Linked DNA regions of Flammeovirga yaeyamensis. The protein of the gene in region 1 interacts with the protein of each later gene in a pairwise test. Links are inferred from orthologs where the notes say so. Each region holds a gene or a part of one and is shown on either strand. Other genes may lie near its edges. The genes, in order: topA and KMW28_RS04870.

The links.
Region 2: the proteins of topA (region 1) and KMW28_RS04870 interact in binary tests that used the Escherichia coli proteins (3 or more experiments, as listed by UniProt). The link is inferred for Flammeovirga yaeyamensis from one-to-one orthologs.

What each region holds. Positions count from the first base shown.
Region 1 is NZ_CP076132.1:2,663,541-2,674,689, forward strand. What follows is about bases 5,545-8,629. They hold topA (type I DNA topoisomerase), read left to right. Parts: upstream 5,545-5,923; coding sequence 5,924-8,335; downstream 8,336-8,629. Other genes in these bases: sucC (ADP-forming succinate--CoA ligase subunit beta), read left to right, coding at 8,614-8,629. Outside these bases: KMW28_RS10440 (WD40/YVTN/BNR-like repeat-containing protein), read right to left, coding at 1-2,756; KMW28_RS10445 (outer membrane protein transport protein), read right to left, coding at 2,768-4,156; KMW28_RS10450 (citrate synthase), read right to left, coding at 4,226-5,506; more of sucC, read left to right, coding at 8,630-9,804; lpxK (tetraacyldisaccharide 4'-kinase), read left to right, coding at 9,879-10,886; KMW28_RS10470 (arginine-tRNA-protein transferase), read right to left, coding at 10,883-11,149. UniProt on the Escherichia coli protein: Releases the supercoiling and torsional tension of DNA, which is introduced during the DNA replication and transcription, by transiently cleaving and rejoining one strand of the DNA duplex.
Region 2 is NZ_CP076132.1:1,252,429-1,263,440, forward strand. Bases 5,560-8,507 are described here. They hold KMW28_RS04870 (IMPACT family protein), read right to left. Parts: upstream 7,363-8,507; coding sequence 6,757-7,362; downstream 5,560-6,756. Other genes in these bases: KMW28_RS04860 (hypothetical protein), read right to left, coding at 5,560-5,974; KMW28_RS04865 (EI24 domain-containing protein), read right to left, coding at 5,952-6,755; KMW28_RS04875 (alpha/beta hydrolase family protein), read right to left, coding at 7,368-8,201; KMW28_RS04880 (DNA topoisomerase IV subunit B), read right to left, coding at 8,338-8,507. In the rest of the region: KMW28_RS04840 (DUF6787 family protein), read right to left, coding at 41-343; lepA (translation elongation factor 4), read left to right, coding at 693-2,486; KMW28_RS04850 (ArnT family glycosyltransferase), read left to right, coding at 2,895-4,517; KMW28_RS04855 (phosphatase PAP2 family protein), read left to right, coding at 4,527-5,105; more of KMW28_RS04860, read right to left, coding at 5,108-5,559; more of KMW28_RS04880, read right to left, coding at 8,508-10,203; KMW28_RS04885 (C40 family peptidase), read right to left, coding at 10,571-11,012.

The DNA.
Region 1 (11,149 bases):
CCATTTTGCTTTTCAGCTAATTGATATTTCTTTTTGTACTGTTTCTGATAAATCTCTTTATATTCTTTTCCTACTTCGAAATTATATTTGATATAGTTAATTCCCTTATCAACAGTGGATGTCTGAGTGAATATCACTTTATCTTTAATTAGAACTTCCATCTTCATTTCCCCATTTGATGAAACAAAAACAGGAATGTCAATAGTCGATTCAATAGGAACACCCCATTCAAAATAACCTTCAATCTGACCCCATTTTTTATTTAAAGTTTCTTCTTTTAGAGGATAGGTAATAATCGCCTTCTCAAAATCTTTTGATGAGAGATTTTGGATGTTGTCTAATTTTCCAACATAAATACTTCGACCATGAGTACCAACAATGATTTCATTATCTCTAGGGTGAATAGCTAGATCGTGAATGGCCACTCTAGGTAAATCACCAAGTACCATAAAACTTTTTCCAGTATCAAATGATATGTAAAGGCCATGATCAGTTCCAACATAAAGTACTTCTTTATTGTTAGGATCCTCTTTGATGACATTTATTGATTCGGCAGGTAAATCACCAAGTTTACTCCATGAATCACCTTTATTTGTAGAAACATATAAATAGCTATTGAAATCATCATTTCTGTAGCCATTTAATGATACATAAACGGTATTCACATCATACTTTGAAGCTATGACTCTACTTACCCATAGATTTTTAGGTAAACCTTTAGAAATAGCTTTCCAAGAAGCACCAACATTTTCAGAGATGCTTACTATCCCGTCATCAGAACCTGTATAAATAAGACCGAATTGAATAGGGGATTCAGAAATTGTAGTCAATGTACCAAAAGGAACATTTCCTTGAATTCCACCATTCGTTAAATCATTAGAAACAGCTTCAAAACTTTCTCCTTGGTTTAAAGAACGGTGTAGGCGATTAGACCCAAAGTAAATTACGTCGTAATTGTGCTTAGAAACGACGATAGGAGACTGCCAATTCCATCGTAAGGGTTTCTCACTTAAAGTATGTTTGGGGGTGATGTAGGACATTTTACCAGATTTCTGATTGATCTTGTAATAATTCCCAAATTGATAACCTGTGTAGATAATATTATTATCTCTTTCGTCTACACCAATTTGCATACCGTCACCACCCATTACTGATTGGAATGGATATTTACCATTGTATTGCCAACCTCTACTAATTTCAGTTTTAGAAGAACCAACCCAGACACCATTATCTTGTAGACCTCCATAAATATTATATGGTTCAGCCATATCGTAATTTATTGAGTAAAACTGTCCAACAGGGAAACTATTACATTTAAAGTAATTCTGACCTCCATCAAATGATATGTTGACACCACCGTCGTTACCAAGAATAATATGATCCGTATTGTTGGGGTTAATCCAAAGTGCATGATGATCCACATGTACATTATCATCACCTAAATCTTTCCAAGTTTTTCCTCCATCAGTAGAACCTAAGAAAGGAACACCCAAAATATAAATTCTATTATCGTCTTTTGGATCTATTCTAATATTTCCAAAATAATAGCCAAAGGTATACACCACACGGTCCAAATAATTATCGTGTGTTTTCTTCCATGATAGACCGCCATCTTCAGAAACATATACTTCAGCACCTTTTACTTCTGTATTGAATAAATCTTCCTCAGCATCACCTAAATAATCTACTAAAGCTTTAGGAGAATATTTTTCATTCTTGATATCAGATTTTATGGATTCAGCATTGTACTGTTTAGGGAAATTATAATGATCAAGATATTCATTGATATCATCATCAGATAATTTTGAAAAAGCATCATTACTCATTTCATTTAACTGATTGAAATGAAGAGCAATTTCTTTTTTTTCAACATCCTCCTTAGCATCTTGATTATCTAAAAAAGCATATAGTTTATCAGAATTTTGTGATGATATTCCTAAGCCAATACGTCCAACACCATCACTATCAGGAAAACCTGTATTACCGACTGTTAATCTCTTCCAGGTTTCACCACCATCAACAGATTTATAAATTCCAGATTCTTTACCTGAGGCTTTGAAATTCCATGCATTTCTATGTCTTTCCCAAGCTGATGCATATAAAATATCAGGGTTTTTAGGGTCAATGATAAGATCAATTACACCAGTACTATCAGAGACAAATAAGGTTTTACTCCAAGTAGCACCTCCATCAGTTGATTTATAGACTCCACGATGATCATCTTTAGAATATAAATTACCAATTGATGCGACCCAAAGTGTATTGTCATTTTTAGGATGAAGAACGATTCGTCCAATATGTTGTGTATTTTCTAAACCTATATGATTCCAAGTTTGCCCTTTGTCATTCGACTTGTATAAACCATTACCTGCATAACTCGATCTTGATGAGTTGTTTTCACCAGTTCCAATGTAAATCGAGTTGTTTTCCCAATTAACCGCAATATCACCAATAGTCATGGATGCTTCGTCTTGAAACAATGGTGTGAATTTCACTCCATTCGAATTTGTATACCATAGACCACCTGAGGCAAAGGCACTATAAAATTCATTTGGATTGTTAGGGTTTGCATCAATATCAGTAACACGGCCACTCATTATTGTTGGGCCTACATTCCTAAATGGTACGTTCTTGAAAAAGGATTTGTCTTTATTGTTTTGATACTGAGCAAAAGCTTCATTTCTATCAACCTTCTTTTGGGAAAATGAATAGAATGGAAGTAAAGTAATAATTGAAATTAGAAAGAAATTTTTCATTAATATGTTTATTATAGTTGTGTTCTATCTTTGAAGTGGTAGGTTATACCAAATACTAAATTGAATTGGAGATAGGTTGCTTTTGTATTATAATTAATGTCTCCGATTTCTTGATATGGACGAGCAGTTAAATTGACCAATTGAGGGTCTCCTTTTGAAAAACCCATATCAGCTACAATTCCGGCAATCACATTAAACCTTGGGCCAAACCACTCAATGCCGGAAGATATATGATAAAGATCCCAATAATCGTAAGATAACAGATTTTCGGAAGTTGGGTTGATCTTATTTTGGTCTAGGTTATTGAAATCTGTTCTAAAACCTGATAACAAATTTATCTTTTCAAAAAGTTTGTTTTTAAATCCGAAGGCAAGATTCACTAACTGTTTATTGGCTGCATAATATTGACCAAAGCTTTCATCTTGAGGTCTAAACATGGATTGTTCAGCTTTCATTTCGAAAATTCCATATTTATTGATAGGTCCAAAATAACCAACTCTCAACGAGATTTCAGAATTTCTTGTGTGATAACCAATATTAATATCAGCTGTAAAAGGATGTTTGTACTTACTAAAAATCTTTTCTTGTGAAGAAATTGTTTTGTGAACTTCGCCTTGGTCATTTTTAGTTTCTAATGTTCTTATCAAACTAGACTTTGATAAAAATGGTAATCTAATATCTTGTGTTTCAAAATTAAAACCAAGGTTGAGATTTTCATTAACTAACCATGCAACACCTAATTTCCATAAAATAGAAACTTGATTAAATCGCACATTTTTATAATCAACATGATAGTTAGTTACCTCGTTGTTTACACCCCAAGTTTGATTGATATTGTTAGTGATCTGTGCATTCTTTATATCAACAAAACTTGTGATACCAACGCCTAACTTTTCATTTAATCGAAATGTAGTTCCTATGGCAAAACGATCATTCCGAAGTACAGTTTTATAGTTAAAGTAACCCTCGTATATTTCTCCAGTTTCAGGTATAAATGCTGTATTTGAAGAAGTATACTCAGCACGATTATTCAATAGATTAATAATGGCATAAGTGACTTTGAAATTTTTCTTGTCATATTTAAAAGCTGTACCGGCAACCATTTGAGGTTTGGTGTCCATTGTATTCATTTTAATATGCACACCTTCGCCCGCACCGTTTGCTATATCTACAACAGTATAACCAATCAAGTCTGAAGTAAAAGATACATTCGGAGTTTCTGTAAAAGCTAAGGCACCAGGATTGTAGAAAATTGCACTGTTATCATTCACACCTGAAGCTAAAGATCCTCCTAAAAGGTTGCCATTAGCTCCTTGTTGCTGTTGCCAATAAAAATTTCCTTGAGAGTAACTAAGAAATGGAGTAATAAATAGGAGTAGAGTAAATAATTGCTGTCTCATAAAGACAATGTAGTTTTTTAGTTAAAAAAAGCCATCATTTCTGATGGCTTTTTCTTTATTTCTAAAACCTTATTTAGTTGGATAAGGTCTTGCAACTTCACCTGTATAGATTTGGCGAGGTCTAGAAATTGGTTGATTAAGATTTCTAGATTCTTTCCATTGTGCAATCCAACCTGGAAGACGACCAAGAGCAAACAATACTGTAAACATTTCAGTAGGGAAGCCCATCGCTTTATAAATAATTCCAGAGTAGAAATCAACGTTAGGGTAAAGTTTTCTAGCTTTGAAGTACTCGTCGTTCAATGCTTTTTCTTCTAAACCTTTTGCGATTTCTAATAGAGGATCGTTGATACCTAATTTTTCAAGAACTGCATCAGCATGCTTTTTGATGATCTTTGCTCTTGGATCAAAGTTTTTGTAAACTCTGTGACCAAAGCCCATTAAACGGAATGGATCATTAGGATCTTTTGCTTTGTCGATAAATTTATCAACATCACCACCGCTAGCGTGAATGTCTTCTAACATTTCGATTACTGCTTGGTTAGCACCACCGTGAAGTGGTCCCCAAAGTGCGTTAATACCTGCTGCGATAGCTACATATAAAGAAGCTTGAGAAGAACCAACTACTCTTACAGTTGCAGCTGAACAGTTTTGCTCGTGGTCTGCATGAAGAATTAATAGTTTATCCAAAGCGTCTACTAAGATAGGGTCAATCTCATAATCTTCAACAGGAAGACCAAACATCATTTTCATGAAGTTTTCGATATAACCTAATTTATTTTCTGGATACATTAGAGGGTGACCAATACTCTTCTTGTACACCCATGATGCTAGTGTAGGTAATTTTGCAATCAAACGGTGGATTGTTAAATCAACCATTTTAGGATCTCTGTTTGGATCCAACGATTCCGGGTGGAATGCAGTCAATGAAGTAACCAAAGAAGATAAAACACCCATTGGATGTGCATCTGCTGGGAAACCATCAAAGATCTTTCTTACATTCTCATGAACTAATGTGTGACGAGAAATGTCGTGTTTAAACTGCTCAAATTCTTGGGCTGTTGGTAATTCGCCATTGATAAGTAAGTAAGCTACTTCTGAGAAAGTAGAATGCTCACATAAATCTTCAATCGAATAGCCTCTGTATCTTAAGATACCTTTTTCTCCGTCTAAGAAAGTGACATCACTTGTAGTCGAACCAGTGTTCTTAAATCCTACGTCTAAAGTGATCAATCCACTTGTCGCTCTTAGTTTACTAATATCTACTCCTAGCTCATCCTCTGAGCCCTTAACTACTGGTAAATCGTAAGTATTACCCTGGTAAGTTAATTGCGCTGTGTTTTCACTCATGTTTTTTTCTGACTTTGTTTGAGGTTTGTTGTGGTCAAGTTCTACTTCTTGCATTTTGGTGTTAATTAATTTGTTCGCACGTGTAAAATAATCGCCTCATGGGTCGCTCCATTGATTTGAGTGCCTAAATATATCTTAATAATAGTTTTTAAACAAAAAAATGGGGTGTTTTTGACATTGTTAGATTAAGAAATGATTAATTATCAAGGAAAAATAATTTTGTTGATAGAAATGACATTTGTCATAATCATACTTGATAAAAATTAGCATTTCTAAATTTTTGTTATTGATTTTACTTTTTTATTACTTTTTTTTTTGAACTTTAATAATGTTTGTGATAAGTTGTTTCGCGCGGGAGGAAAACCTCTTTATTTCGCAAATGAAAAATAGAAGACTAATAGTGTAATATAAATATATATGTCAAGAAACCTTTTAATTGTCGAGTCACCTGCAAAGGCAAAGACAATAGAAAAATACTTAGGCGAAGGATATACAGTAAGATCAAGCTACGGACACGTTCGAGATTTAAAGAAAGGTAACGATGCCATTGATGTTGAAAAAGACTTTTTGCCCATTTATGAAGTACAGTCTGATAAAAAAGATGTAATTCGTGAGCTTAAAAAATTAACTAAGGAAGCAGAAACTGTATGGTTAGCGACCGATGATGACCGCGAGGGGGAGGCTATTTCTTGGCATTTACAAGAGGCACTCAATTTAAAAAATAAAGACACTAAAAGAATTGTCTTTAGGGAAATTACTAAAACTGCGATTCAATCTGCGATACAAAAGCCTCGTACTATTGATATTGATTTAGTTAATGCTCAACAAGCTAGAAGAATTCTTGACCGTTTAGTAGGTTTTGAATTATCTCCAGTACTTTGGAAAAAAATTCAAAGAGGCCTTTCAGCAGGTAGAGTTCAAAGTGTAGCCGCTCGTCTCGTTGTTGAAAGAGAAAGAGAAATAGAAGGCTTTAAACCAAAAGACTATTATAGAGTAGTTGCTAATTTTGATTTAGGTAATAATAAATCATTAGAAGCTGAGCTGAATACAAAGTTTAATACTAAGGAAGAAGCAGAGAAATTTTTAAATGATTGCTTGGGTGATGATTTCAAAATTTCTGATATCAAAACACGTCCAGGTAAAAAATCTCCGGCACCTCCATTTACTACTTCCACTTTACAACAGGAAGCGAGTAGAAAACTAGGTTACTCAGTGGCTTCTACTATGTCTATTGCTCAACGATTATATGAAGCTGGACATATTACTTATATGCGTACCGATTCATTAAATCTATCTCAAGAAGCTATTCAATCAGCTACAGAAGAGATTGCAAATGTTTATGGTGATGCATATGTTCAAGAAAGACATTTCAAAACTTCTAATAAAGGAGCACAAGAAGCTCACGAAGCCATTAGACCTACTAATTTTAAAAACCACAAATTAAAATTAGAAGATAATAGAGAGGCTAGATTATATGATTTGATCTGGAAACGTGCAGTTGCTTCTCAAATGTCTGATGCTCAATTAGAAAGGACTACTGCAGAAATTACTACTCCAAAAAGAACTGAGAAGTTTACCGCTAAAGGGGAAGTAATTAAGTTTGAAGGTTTCTTAAAGGCATATATCGAATCGAATGACGATGATGATATTGAAGAGGATGAAACTACAAAAGGTATGTTACCTCCTTTGAATGTTGGTCAAGATTTGCCTATCAATGTAATTAATGCTACTCAAAGATTTACTAGACCAGCTGCTAGATATACTGAAGCAAGCTTAGTAAAAACTTTGGAAGAAAAAGGGATTGGTCGTCCATCAACTTATGCTCCTACAATTTCAACTATTCAAAAAAGAGAATATGTGATTAAGGAAGCTAGAGATGGAAAAGAAAGAGCTTATAATCAATTAACTCTTTCAGCTGGCGAAATCGTAAGCAAGGACCTTAACGAAACTTATGGTGCTGAAAAAGGAAAGTTATTCCCTACAAATATGGGAATGGTGGTAAATGATTTCCTTGTAAAGCATTTCCCTAAAGTTGTGGATTATTCTTTTACAGCAAATGTAGAGGAACAATTTGATGAAATTGCTCATGGAAATATGGAGTGGCAAAATATGCTGAAAAACTTCTATACTCCATTCCATGAAAATGTAGTTGATACAGAGGAAAATGCTGATAGAGCAGAGGCACATGCTGAAAGAGAATTAGGTATTGATCCTCAATCAGGAAAAAGAGTCATTACTCGTTTGGGTAGATTTGGTCCTATTGTTCAAATTGGTGAGCAAGACGATGAGGAAAAGAAGTTTGCATCATTAAGAAAAGGTCAATACTTAGAGTCTATTACTCTAGAAGATGCCCTTGAGCTATTTAAATTACCTAGAACTCTTGGTAAATTTGAAGATAAAGTAGTAGTTGCAGCCATTGGTCGTTTTGGACCTTATATTCGACACGATGGTAAATTTGTTTCTTTAGGTAAAGAATATGCTCCAGAAACAGTTGAATTAGATACTGCAATTGAGCTGATTTTAGCTAAAAGAGAAGCAGATGCTAAGAAGCTGATCAAAACATTTGAAGAAGAAGAAAACCTTCAATTATTAAATGGTCGTTGGGGTGCTTATATTTCTTACAATAAGGCAAATATTAAAATCCCTAAAGAGTTAAAGGAAAAGGCTGCTGAATTAACTTATGAAGAAGTTAAGAAAATCATAGAAGAGGCACCTACTCCTAAAACTAGAGGTAAAGCTGCTGCTAAGAAAGAGACAGCAGCAAAGAAAACCACCGCCACAAAAAAGAAAGCTCCCGCTAAAAAGAAGACAGCGGCGAAGAAAAAATAATCGACAAACACGCTTAATTTTCATTAAGCGTGTTTTTTTTATTTCAAAAAAACTTAAAATTCTTTTTGCCTAAATAAATATTAATGCCTTAATAATTGAAATTTAACCGATTATTAGGTTAAAAGGGTAATTATTATTTTGAATATTCGCATAAGCAAATTTGACTTTTGTTTTATTTTATTTAGAATTGTATTACCAAACTGTAATGATGAAGGTCATTGCGTTTAAAATATAGCAATACACTAAACAAACTTGTGCACCCAAAAGGGGAAAATGTCATGAATATTCACGAATACCAAGCAAAAAGTATTCTTCAAGAATACGGTGTTAAAGTTCCAGTAGGATACGTAGCTGAAACTGCAGATGAAGCTGTAGAAGCTGCTAAAAAACTTAACGAAGAAACAGGTACTAACTTTTGGGTGGTAAAAGCTCAAATCCACGCAGGTGGTCGCGGTAAAGGTGGCGGAGTTAAGGTTGCCAAAAGCTTAGAAGAAGTTAAAACACTTTCTGAGCAAATTATCGGAATGCAATTAGTTACTCCTCAAACTGGACCTGAAGGCAAGAAGGTAAATAAAGTGATGATTCAACAAGATGTATACTATCCTGGTGAGTCTGAAATCAAAGAATATTACATTTCTGTTCTTTTAAACAGAGCTACTGGTAAAAACATGATCATGTACTCTCCAGAAGGAGGTATGGACATCGAAGAAGTAGCTGAAAAAACTCCTGAGAAAATCTTCCATGAAGAAGTTGATCCAGGTTTAGGTATCCAAGGTTTCCAAGCAAGAAGAATTGCTTTCAACCTAGGTACTTCAGGTAAATCATTCAAAGAGATGGTAAAATTCGTTACAGCATTGTACAATGCTTACGTAGGTACTGACTCTGAAATGTTTGAAATCAACCCTGTATTTAAAACTTCTGATGACCAAGTAATGGCAGTTGATGCAAAAGTAGGTATCGACGATAACGCTTTATACCGTCATAAAGATATCGCTTCAATGCGTGATATCTCAGAAGAAGATCCTACTGAAGTAGAAGCAGGTGAATCTGGTCTTAACTATGTAAAACTTGACGGTAACGTTGGTTGTATGGTAAACGGAGCAGGTCTTGCAATGGCTACTATGGATATGATTAAGCTTTCTGGTGGCGATCCAGCAAACTTCCTTGATGTTGGGGGTGGAGCTAACGCTAAAACAGTAGAAGCAGGATTTAGAATCATTCTTAAAGATCCTAACGTTAAAGCTATCCTTATCAATGTATTCGGTGGTATCGTAAGATGTGATCGTGTAGCAAATGGAGTTGTTGAAGCTTACAAAAACATTGGTGACATTCAAGTACCAATTATTGTTCGTCTTCAAGGAACAAATGCTGAAGAGGGAGCTAAGATTATCGACGAATCAGGTCTTAAAGTAGTATCAGCGATTACTTTATCTGAGGCGGCTGAAAAAGTAAAAAATGCTTTAGCATAAATAATATTATAAGACAATAGTCTTTGAAGCAGTTGAAAGCGTATGTTTTCAACTGCTTTTTTTATCTTTGAATTATGGAATTCTTATTAAAACCACTTTCAAAAATTTATGATGCAATTACGCATCAAAGAAATAAGTCATACGATTCAAAGCCATTTAAAACCTTTAAGTTCGATATCCCGATGATCAATGTTGGGAATTTATCTGTTGGAGGTACTGGCAAAACACCTTTTGTTGAATTTTTAATACAAAAATATCAGGAAGAATATAATGTAGGTGTTCTTAGCAGAGGTTATGGTAGAAAAACTAAAGGACCAATTAAAGCAGACCAAGAAGCGACATCAAAATCTATTGGAGATGAACCGATGCAATATCATTCTAAATATGATAAAGTAGAAGTAGTTGTAGCTGAAGAAAGAGTTTTTGGAGTTCCACTTTTTGAAAATACAGATTTAGTTCTTTTGGATGATGCTTTTCAGCATAGAGGAATTCACCGAGATGTAAACATCATGCTCTCTGATTATAATGCTCCATTTTTTGATGATCATGTTTTACCATACGGGCGCCTAAGAGAAAGAAGAGAAGGAGCTAACAGAGCGGATATTATTATTTTCACGAAATGTCCTGAAACTCTAGATGTTGAAACAAAAAAGAATTATACAGAAAAAGCTAAAAATTATAGTAATGCAGAAGTATTTTTTACATCCATAAAATATGATAAAGCGTATTTTTTAAAAGACAATACTGAAGTTAAAATACCTTCGAAAATTAATCTGCTCACTTCTATTGCAAATCCAAAGCCACTAATAGAACATCTTGAAAAGATAAATATCAGTGTAGATCATCATTTCAAATTTAGAGATCATTATTCTTTTACCGAGAAAACGATTGCTAGGGTAGAATCAGAAAGTAAAATAAATAATATATTAATTACTGAAAAGGATGCCGCAAAACTGAAATCCTTAACCAAAGAATCAAATTTTAATTATTTTGTTCTTCCTATCACTCCTCATGTTCTATTTGATGATGAGGATAGTATGATGAATAAAATTAACTCTATATTGAAAAAGGCAAATGATTAACCACTATAAGGTTGCCATTTGTTTTCATTCCAATTCAAAACCTCTAGTGGTTTAAACTTCTTTTTGTAATCGTAAAAAGAGGGGATATCATAGGAGTAGCCATGATAGTAATAGATAAAATCATTAGCCAAACCAAATTGTATTTCTAAGAGCATAGTTAGTAGTCCCAAGCTATATTTAGAATAGTTTGGGTCGTACATACCATATATTGATGACAATGATTGTTCTCCCATCCCTATATAGCTAATAGCAATAGTTTTTGT
Region 2 (11,012 bases), 1.4 Mb from region 1 along the record:
TAGTTTACAGTGAATAGGCAGGTGAAATAATTAGTAAAGTTTATTTCCTACCCGTCATTCTTCTGAACATTCGCTTTTCAAATTCCCAGAAAAAGCGAAACTGTCCTAAAAGTGTACCCCAAATTAATAAAAGTACTTGATAACAAGGCAAACCAATAAAGAAAAATGCAGCAATTCTAACCCAAATAGATGAAGTGGAATCAATTCCAAAAATGGGGTAAACATAAGGCTTTACAGTGTACATAAATGTAGTACCCGTTAACGCAAACACTAGGAGTATGACTACAACACTCCAATTGCTTTTTACGCCCCAACGAGTTTTTAATTTATCTATAAAGCTCATACAAATTGTACTTAATATTAAGTGGAAACCTTTTTATCTTAGATAAAATTACAAAGAATAATTTACCTTCTCTAATACATCGAGGATACTTATCGTTTTTTATCAAATAGAATGATAAAACGACAATACAATAATGATAACATTTCAAGCAAATTATTAACTCTAAGGAAATAAAAAAGTAGAACGAATCTGTTAAGAATATCAAGAAGAATGAGATAGATTGAATCTTTTCTTCTATTTTTGTGTGATTTTTTAAAGACGCCTGTATTTTTTCGTTAATACTTATGTTAGAAACAAACAGACGTTTAGAGAGTTAAGGAATAACAAGTAACTTTGTCATATGGACAAGATGGAAAATATTCGCAACTTTTCGATTATTGCTCACATCGACCACGGTAAATCTACCTTGGCCGATCGCCTTTTGGAGTCAACTCAAACGGTGGCACAGCGTGATATGCAAAGTCAGTTGCTAGATAATATGGATTTGGAACGTGAAAGAGGTATTACAATTAAGTCTCACGCGATCCAAATGAACTACGTGCAAGATGGAGAAGAGTATGTGTTGAACTTGATTGACACTCCAGGTCACGTCGATTTCTCTTATGAGGTATCAAGATCAATTGCTGCCTGTGAGGGTGCATTGCTTATCGTAGATGCATCACAAGGTATTGAGGCACAAACTATCTCAAACCTATACTTGGCAATGGAGCACGATTTAGAAATCATTCCTGTAATGAACAAAATCGACCTTCCACATGCCAACCCAGAAGTAGTGGCCGATCAGATCATGGACCTTTTGGGTTGTGAGAGAGAGGACATTGTTGAGGCTTCAGGTAAAACTGGTTTAGGGGTGGAGGACATCTTGGATGCCATCGTTAAAAGAATTCCAGCACCAAAAGGTGATCCTAAAGAACCTTTGCAAGCATTGATTTTCGATTCAGTGTATAACTCATTCAGAGGAGTAGAGGTATATTATAGAGTATTAAACGGTACCATTAAGAAAGGTGATCTTGTAAAATTTGTCAACACAGGCAAAGAGTATAAGGCAGATGAAATTGGCGTATTGAAATTAGACCAAGAGTCAAGAAAATCTATTTCTGCAGGTAACGTAGGATATATTATTTCAGGTATCAAGGAAGCAAAAGAAGTGAAAGTAGGTGATACGATTACATTAACTGAGCGTCCTTGTACAGAAGCCATTCAAGGTTTCGAAGATGTTAAGCCAATGGTATTCGCAGGTATTTACCCTGTAGATACGACGGAATATGAAGATCTTCGTGCTTCTCTAGAAAAGCTTCAGTTAAACGATGCTTCTCTAGTTTGGGAGCCTGAGACTTCGGTAGCCTTAGGTTTCGGTTTCCGTTGTGGTTTCTTAGGAATGCTACACTTGGAAATCGTTCAAGAAAGATTGGAGAGAGAATTCAATATGACAGTGATTACAACGGCTCCATCCGTTCAATATCATGCTTTTTTGAATAATGCAGAAAATGATGAAGTGGTAGTAAACGCTCCATCGGATATGCCTGATCCATCGAAATTGGATAGAATCGAAGAACCATACATCAAAGCCAATATCATCTCTAAAGCAGAGTATGTAGGTCCAATTATGGGATTATGTATGGAGAAGCGTGGTGAATTGAAAAATCAAGTTTACTTAACAACAGATAGAGTAGAGTTGATTTTCGAAATGCCACTTTCTGAAATCGTATTCGACTTCTTCGATAAGTTGAAAACAATTTCAAGAGGTTACGCATCATTGGATTATGAATTAATTGGTTTCCGCCCATCTAAATTGGTGAAATTGGATATCCTATTAAATGCCGACCCTGTCGATGCTTTCTCTGCAATTGTACACCGCGATGGTGCTTATGATAGAGGTAAGAAAGTCTGTGAGAAATTAAGAGAAGTAATTTCACGTCAGCAGTTCGAGATTCCTATCCAAGCAGCTATCGGTACTAAGATTATTGCTAGAGAAACCATCAAGGCACTTCGTAAAAACGTAATTGCCAAATGTTATGGTGGTGATATCTCTCGTAAGCGTAAGCTATTAGAGAAGCAGAAAAAAGGTAAGAAACGTATGCGTCAGCTAGGAAACGTTGAGGTAACACAAGAAGCCTTCATGTCAGTATTGAAAGTGGACTAACCTCCATTTGATTATAAAAAGATAAAGCGATAAGAGTTCTCAAACTCCTATCGCTTTTTTCTTCTACTGATGATATGTCTTTAATGCCTTTAAGTAAGTCACAATAGTTTTGAGATAAGCCTCATGTACTATTAATCAATTATCATCATTTGAATAATTTCTTTAATGAACTAATTAATAATGGTTTATACCTAGAATATCGCAATAAATTTGATGAATTCATAATTATATAAATACCTTACTATCTGTTATTAAAATAGTGATATTTTAGTGTGAAAAATACAATTTATTTCATCTTTCCCTTCTATATTTTGATGATTTGTGATATCCCAATGAATAAAATCATCCTATTGCGTTATTTTTTATAAAAAGTAATCGACATTATTTTAGAATAAGTAGATTTGCAGCATGGAAACTAAAAGTATTACGGAAAATAGAGCCACTAAAATTGTGCTTCGACTAATTGTAATTAGTTCGATTGTTAGAGCATTTATCGGTGGATGGATGGAGTTCAGTAATGACGAGGTATATTACTGGACCTACGCTTTATATCCTGCATTAAGTCATTTTGATCATCCGCCAATGGTTGGTTGGGTGATTCAGCTATTTACACTAAACTTAACTTTACCTTATGAGTTTTTTATGCGATTGGGTGGGGTGGTGTTTGCAGGAATCAATACTTTCTTGATTTACAGAATAGCCTCGAAAATTAAAGATCATATTGCAGGTTTATACGCTGCATTTTTATATACATCTTCTATTTATGCCTCTATTCTAGCAGGTATATTTATTATTCCAGATACTCCTCAGACCTTATTTTGGATGTTGAGTATTTATTTCTTGATGGACGCTTTACCAAGAGAAATAAATGCCAAGAGTAGAAAAAACCTTCTTTTAGGTGGTTTAATGATAGGTCTTGCGGGATTATCAAAATACCATGGTGGATTTATTGGCATCGGAGTAGCATTGTATGTGTTACTATCGGATAGACGTTGGTTAAAAGATTGGAGTATTTGGGCGGCAGGTGCTATTGCAGTAGCTTGTATGTTCCCTGTGATCTATTGGAATTACAGCAACGATTTCATCAGTTTTACTTTCCATACAGAAAGGGTAACTCCTGCATTGGAACTTCGTTTAGACTATTTCTTTACTGAAGTAGGAGGTCAAATTGCTTATAATAATCCTTGGAATTGGTACTTAATTATTGCTGCTTTAGTCGGTATTTTTAAAGGCAGAAAAGTGATGGAAAAGAAAGAGTTGCAAGTTTTGTTGTATAACGGACTTCCTCTTTTATTGGTATTTACATCATTTGCTTTGTTTAGAAGAACATTACCTCACTGGACGGGTCCTGCATACTTGCCGCTTATCATTATTGCAGCGGTGTATTGGAGAGAAAAACTTATTGATGCTAAAGCGAAAAATGTATCAAGATTATGGAAACCAAGACGTATTGTGGGGTCAACAGTTTTCTTATCGGTTGTGTTGGCCATTGCTTTTTGGCTGATCAACTTTAGTCCATTGCAATTAGGAAAAACAGATTTGAGTAAACCAGAAATTTTTGGGGAGTATGATTTTACTCAAGATATGTACGGTTGGCGTCAGATCAACAAGAAATTAAAGCCTATTATAGCTAAAGATGTAGCTGATGGAAACATGAAAGAAAATGCAAAATTTGTAGCTTTTGAATGGTTCCCAGGTACACATATCGATTTTTATATTGCTCATCCGAATGGCCATCCTTTGATAATGATGGGGAATTGGGATCAGATTCATAAATATGCTTGGATTAATAACGACCGTGGAGGTTTACAAGTAGGTGAGGATGTCTATTTTGTAAATGTGACTAACTGGGGTAGAGATGTTCACCAAGTATTCGGAGAGTATTTTGATAAAATTGAAGAGGTCGATCGAGTGGAAGTGACTCGTGGTGGCAACTTGATGCGTTATGCTTACCTATATCGTTTACGCGGATATAAAGGAAATTATCCTTTCCCAGATCCGTTCGAAAAACATCATCATTTGACAAACTAAGAAGAGATTATGGAGCCGTTTGAGTGGGAGAGATCATTATTTTTATTTTTTAACGGGATGCATAATCCGGCATCAGATAGTTTTTTCTGGTGGCTGACTACACCGGTAAATTCTTGGCCGTTATATGTCTTTTTGTTGATGTTTTCGTACATCAAATTTGGATGGAAAAATACATTGATCACTTTGATAGGTTTAGGAATCGCAATTGGATTGGCGGATGCAATCGCTTCTCAAATCATTAAAAAATTAATTCAGAGGCCACGACCTTCTCATGATCCTGTCATAGAACATTTAGTACATACGTTACATGGCTATAAAGGTGGGGCTTATGGTTTTGTGTCTTCACACGCTTCTACTTCTATGGCGATTGCTCTATTCTTCTATAACGCTTGGAAGAAACGTTTCCCTTGGGCTGTCTTATTATTTGTATGGACCATTGTATATTCTTACAGTCGTATCGCAGTGGGAGTTCATTTTGTGGGTGATATTATCGGTGGGTGGTTAGTAGGCTTATTAGCATATTGGCTATCAATAAAGATTATGGCATTTGCTTCGACAAAGATACCTTGGTTAAAGAAGAACTCTTAAATTTAATAAGGAGACAGTAAAGGATCGTACGATATGATATGAACTATCTGTTGGGTAGGATTTAATTCTTTATCATAATTGATCATAGAAATATTTATTGGATACTTTTCCTCATTAAAAATACTTCTGTAGGTGATTCTTGTAGAATCGGATGCCACAAAGAAATTGGTATTCAAAGTAGGTTTAGTGAGATCGGTGACTAAATGTTTTGTCAGTTTATAGTCTTCTATATTGTCTAAAGTGAGGAATTGAGTGAAGTTAGTCGTTCCGTAGATCATCGAATTTCCAAATTCTAAGTATTCGAAAGTAGTATTAAGTGAAGAACTGAACAATTCATTTTCTAGAATTGTATTGTATGTTTTCACTCCTTTCAGGGTACCCTCTTCATAGGTATAAAAATAAGTTTTCCCTTCTTTGAAGTTTTGAATTCTATAAGGCAGGGCAACTTGCTCAGAATTTTGAATGTTTAGATAATCAATTCCGTCCTTGGTAATTGTAGTCGTATTTCCTGAGTAGCTGAATAAATATTGATGAAGTTCATTGGCATCTCCATCTAATACTTTTATTGATTCAAAGGTTAATGAATTGTCTACATAATCAAGTACTAAAATTCTTATGTTATCTTCCTGATCATATTGAATGATATCGGAAAATCTAAAGAAGTCATCGTTATAGAAAAATTCTATTCTTTTTAAATCAGAAGCTTCAGGTTCTTTAATAATGTACTCCAGATCTACAGTGTATACGTTTTCGAAAACTTCAATCCCATTATCTTGTTCATCGTCTTCTTGGTCGAAAATCCCACAAGATGAAAAAACGCTACAAAAGAGTACGATAAATAATTGATTATAATTCTTCAAAATGCTCATAAACTTTAAGTTCTTTCATCATTAATCCTCCAGCAACTACACTTGTAATTGGAGCGATAATACCTCCCAATATAGGAATCATAGCCAATAGACCACCACCCAACCCAATAGAGGTCGACATCTTTTTATTTCGCTGTATGTACTGCTTACTTTTATCGACATCGATGTTCCAATATTCAAAATAGTTGTCCATTATCCCAAAACCAAGATAATAACTATTGATTGCTATAGAAATCGCCATAAAAACAATTCCAATCACAGGAATAAAGGTAAGTGGTAATAGGATCAAAGAATAGCACAAACTTTTTAAGGCATTTGGAATACTTACTTTAAAAAATAGGGAAGACATTCGTTTGATATCGAAACGATCGTCCACTTCTTGGTGGTAAGAGATCTTTAAAACCTTTTGAGTCAGTGTATCTTGAATGGGAACTGTAAAGGCACTTAAAATTACTGGGTAAACAAAGATACCTGTAATCATAATAGGTAGGCCTACAAAAAGGAAGAGTACCCAATACATAAGACTGTCTATGGTTGCAGGTTCTAAGCTAGTAATTGATGCCTTCCATTCTTTTATAAAATTGAAGTTTGAAATGGCATCAATTGTCGTGTTCCCTAAATACAAGCTTGCACAAAAAATGAGGGAGAAGAGGATGATTGCAAATATGGATGTGTACAAATAGTATTTCCTCAACCCATTTTTATTGATGTAAACAAGGGCATTATAGTAATGCTTCATGCTTAAAGAAGCAGCTTTGAAATAGGATAGTTTAGTATTCATGTTAATCTTCTTTTTCTTGGAATATCAAGTCATCGATATCTTCAAGTAGTTCTTTTACTTGAGGATAAAGACTTTCTCTCACCAAGAATTCAATATGACATAATTCATCAAAAAATTGTTGACCAAAATCGAGATCAAATTTCTTCGCCACTTTCATCACATCGTTCATCTGTGGATAAGCAAATGTGATTTTAATGGTGCGTTGAACAAACTTTTCTTCGATTTCAGCAAGCTGCAATGCTTCTGCAGCCGATGTTTTATAGGCATTAATCAAGCCAGGGACACCTAATTTGGTGCCACCAAAATAACGAACCACCACCACTAAAGTATCCGTGAGGTTCATCGACATAATTTGCCCTAAGATAGGTAAACCTGCAGATCCAGAAGGTTCCCCATCGTCGTTGGCTCTATACTTGGCTTTATCAGGACCTAAAATGTAGGCATAACACCAGTGTCGAGCATCATAATATTCTTTTCTGTAAGCTTTCGCAATCTCTTTCGCTTTCTCTTCTGTCGTCACATGATGAGCTAAAGCGATAAACTTACTTCCTTTATCTTTAAATAGACCTTCACTTGTACCTTTTAAGGTAAGGTATGCATCTTCCATAATCTCTACTCCCCAAAGTGATCTAATACATGATTAATTGCCTCTTGCATCTCTGGTGATAATTGTTGCTCCTCCCAAGGATGCTTGGTGTTGAATGTATGAGATCCTCCTTTAATAACTATATCTTTGATATTCGGTTGAAGCTGTTTTAAATAATGCAATGATTGAAGAGGTACTGTCTCGTCTTCATCACCATGTATACACATCACAGGGATATTTAGCTTTTTGATGTTCAAGGCAATATCTAAACGTCCCTCATTGGCGTAATAATCTTCTGCTACTTGATAATACAATGGCAATTGTTCTTGTGTTCTACCGTTTAAAACATAAGTTACACCATTTTCCTTCCACTCCTTCATCGTTTCCTCGTTGAAACTATCTACTCTTGGAATAGAAGCTAATGTAGCTACTTTCTTAATGCGACTATCTTCAGCAGCTTTTAATAGAACAACACCTCCGCCACGGCTGTGGCCGATAATATTGATTTTATCTAAGTCGATATGATTCAAAGGACACTCTTCTGAGTGCAACCAATCGATCATCATACCGATATCATCTAATTCTTTTGAAAAGTTATTCTGTGCAAAAGCTTCTTTATCCACCACTTCAAAAGGCATGTCTAAAGTGGTGCCATTGCTATGAAAGTTCATCTTGATGCAGCAATAACCGGCATCAGCAAATTGATCGGCGATCATATCAAATGCTCCCCAATCTTTAAAACCTTTAAAACCATGGATAAATAAAACCAAAGGTAGTTTACCTTCTTTAGACCATCTTGCATCTGCAAGGAATCGTTTGCCCTCTTCTTTAGCTTTTAGAATAAATTCAATCTTCTTCATAACCTAAAATTACCAAATTCCATTTAGATACCCTTCGTCTTGGCGTTTTTTGTAGACCATAAATGAAAAACAAAGTCAAATAAAAAAGGCAACAATACGAATATTGTTGCCTCAATGTATATCAAATAGAAGTAGATTATGCTTCTGCCTCTACTTCGTCTTTCTCTACTCTAAGGTTGTTGATAATGAATTTCTGACGATCCATTGTATTTTTACCCATATAGTACGACAGTAAATCTTTGATATTACTGTCCTCACTAAGGATCACAGGATCAAGACGGATATCATCACCAATAAAACCACCGAATTCGTCAGGAGAAATCTCACCCAATCCCTTAAATCGAGTGATTTCTGGCTTACTGCCTAATTCACTTACTGCTTTTTGTTTCTCTTCTTCAGAGTAACAGTAAATCGTTTTCTTCTTGTTTCTAACTCTAAATAGAGGAGTTTCCAAGATATAGATATGTCCTTTTTCTACAAGATCAGGGAAGAACTGAAGGAAGAATGTTAAGATCAATAGACGGATGTGCATACCATCGACATCGGCATCGGTAGCGATAACGATTCTATTGTATCTTAATCCATCAATTCCGTCCTCAATGTTCAAGGCATGTTGGAGGAGGTTGAATTCTTCGTTTTCGTAAACGACCTTCTTCGTTAATCCGAAAGAGTTTAACGGTTTACCTCTCAAACTAAATACGGCCTGACTCTGAACATTACGAGATTTTGTGATACTACCCGATGCAGAATCACCTTCGGTAATGAATAAAGTGGTATTTCTTTTCGACTCTTCCTCACCTTTCTTATCGTTAAAGTGAAGACGACAGTCTCTTAATTTCTTATTATGAAGATTGGCTTTCTTTGCTCTTTCGTTGGCAATTTTCTTTACACCAGCGATTTCCTTTCTTTCTCTTTCAGATTGTTGGATACGCTTTAATAAAGCTTGCGCTACCTCAGTGTTTTTGTGTAAGAAATCGTCTAAGACTTTGCTTACGAAATCGTTTACAAAAGTACGAAGGGTAGGGCCATCAGGACCAATATGAGTAGAACCTAATTTTGTTTTCGTTTGAGATTCGAAAACAGGTTCTTGAACTCTTACCGCTACAGCCGCCACAATTGATGCTCTAATATCTGCAGCATCAAAGTTTTTTCCGAAGAAATCACGTACTGTTTTTACGATCGCCTCTCTAAATGCAGAAAGGTGAGTACCGCCTTGAGTGGTATTCTGACCGTTAACAAAAGAGTGGTAGTTCTCTCCATATTGATTCGCGTGAGTAAATGCAAATTCGATATCTTCACCTCTAAAGTGAATGATAGGATATCTGATCTGCTCTGCGTTGGTTTTTCTTTCTAATAAGTCTTTAAGACCATTTTTAGATAGGTAGCTTTTCTGATTTAGCTTTAAAGTTAAACCAGAGTTTAAGTAAGCATAGTTCCAGAATAAATCATCAAGATAGTCTGGAAGGAACCTATAATTCTTAAAAATGGTATTATCTGGCTTAAAGTAAATGGTTGTACCATTTTTCTCATTGGACTTGGCAATTGGTAAGTCATTTGTAATCTGACCTGCTTCAAACTCAGCCACCTTCTTTTCTCCATTTCTTACAGAAGAAACTCTAAAATAATTAGAAAGTGCGTTTACTGCCTTTGTACCAACACCATTAAGACCCACAGATTTTTGGAACGCATTAGAATCGTATTTGGCACCCGTGTTGATCTTAGATACACAGTCAACTACTTTCCCTAAAGGGATACCACGACCGTAATCTTTTACCAACACCGAACCATCCTCAACGGTAACATCAATCTGTTTACCGAAGCCCATCATGTGTTCGTCAATACTGTTATCTACTACTTCTTTCACCAAGACATAGATACCGTCATCAGGAGCAGAACCGTCTCCTAATTTACCGATATACATACCTGGGCGAAGTCGAATATGTTCACGAGGATCCAGTGACTTAATACTGCTCTCGTCGTAATTATTATTGTTTTCTGCCATAGTTTGTCTTCCTTTCTACACAATAATAGTTTTAAATTTGAACAAAATGAATTCTAACCGGTTAATTTGTCTTATTTTTTAGCAAAAACAAAAGAACTAAGAAACTAAGGAACTAAGCAACTAAGTTTTAGTACTTGTTGTTTTTTTCCAATACCTCATAGTTTCGTTTGCCGAGGGGGTATACTCCTCTTTTGGGAGGATGAGTAGCTTAAGAGAAGTAAAAGAACATGCTATTAAGAAGAAGATTATTTTTTGAAATTACTTCGAGGGGTTTCATCACCTCTCTTATCAAAGAATTATGCTCCCTTAGTTCCTCAGTTCCTTAGTTTCTTAGTTAAAAACGAGCGTTAACTTTGCTACCTGCTACCTAACCCACTCTCTTAATCACCACCAATCTATCTTTCCAGTAAGGAGAGAAAGCAGTTTCCTTTACACCGTCTTTAGAAGAAGTGTAGATGAAGTTAAATCCTTGTGCAGTTTTCTTAGTAATAATTCCACAGTTGCTCACACGGCTGCTTCCCTTTTGAGTAGAAAAGAAAACCAAGTCACCAGGTTGAGCATCTTCTGTTGCTACCTTTTTACCTTGTCTAGCTTGTTCTTGAGATATACGAGCTAATTTTACACCTGCAGCTTCCCAAGATAGCATTGTAAGTGCACTAGCATCAATTCCATTTTTTGATGTTCCAGCACTTTTATACGGAGTACCTACTAAAGAACGAGCCATTTCTACTGCTGTTTCAGCTTTGTCGTTCTGTGTTTTTTCTGATGTAGAAGTTGTTGTAGTAGAAGATTTTTTAACTTCTTCTTTT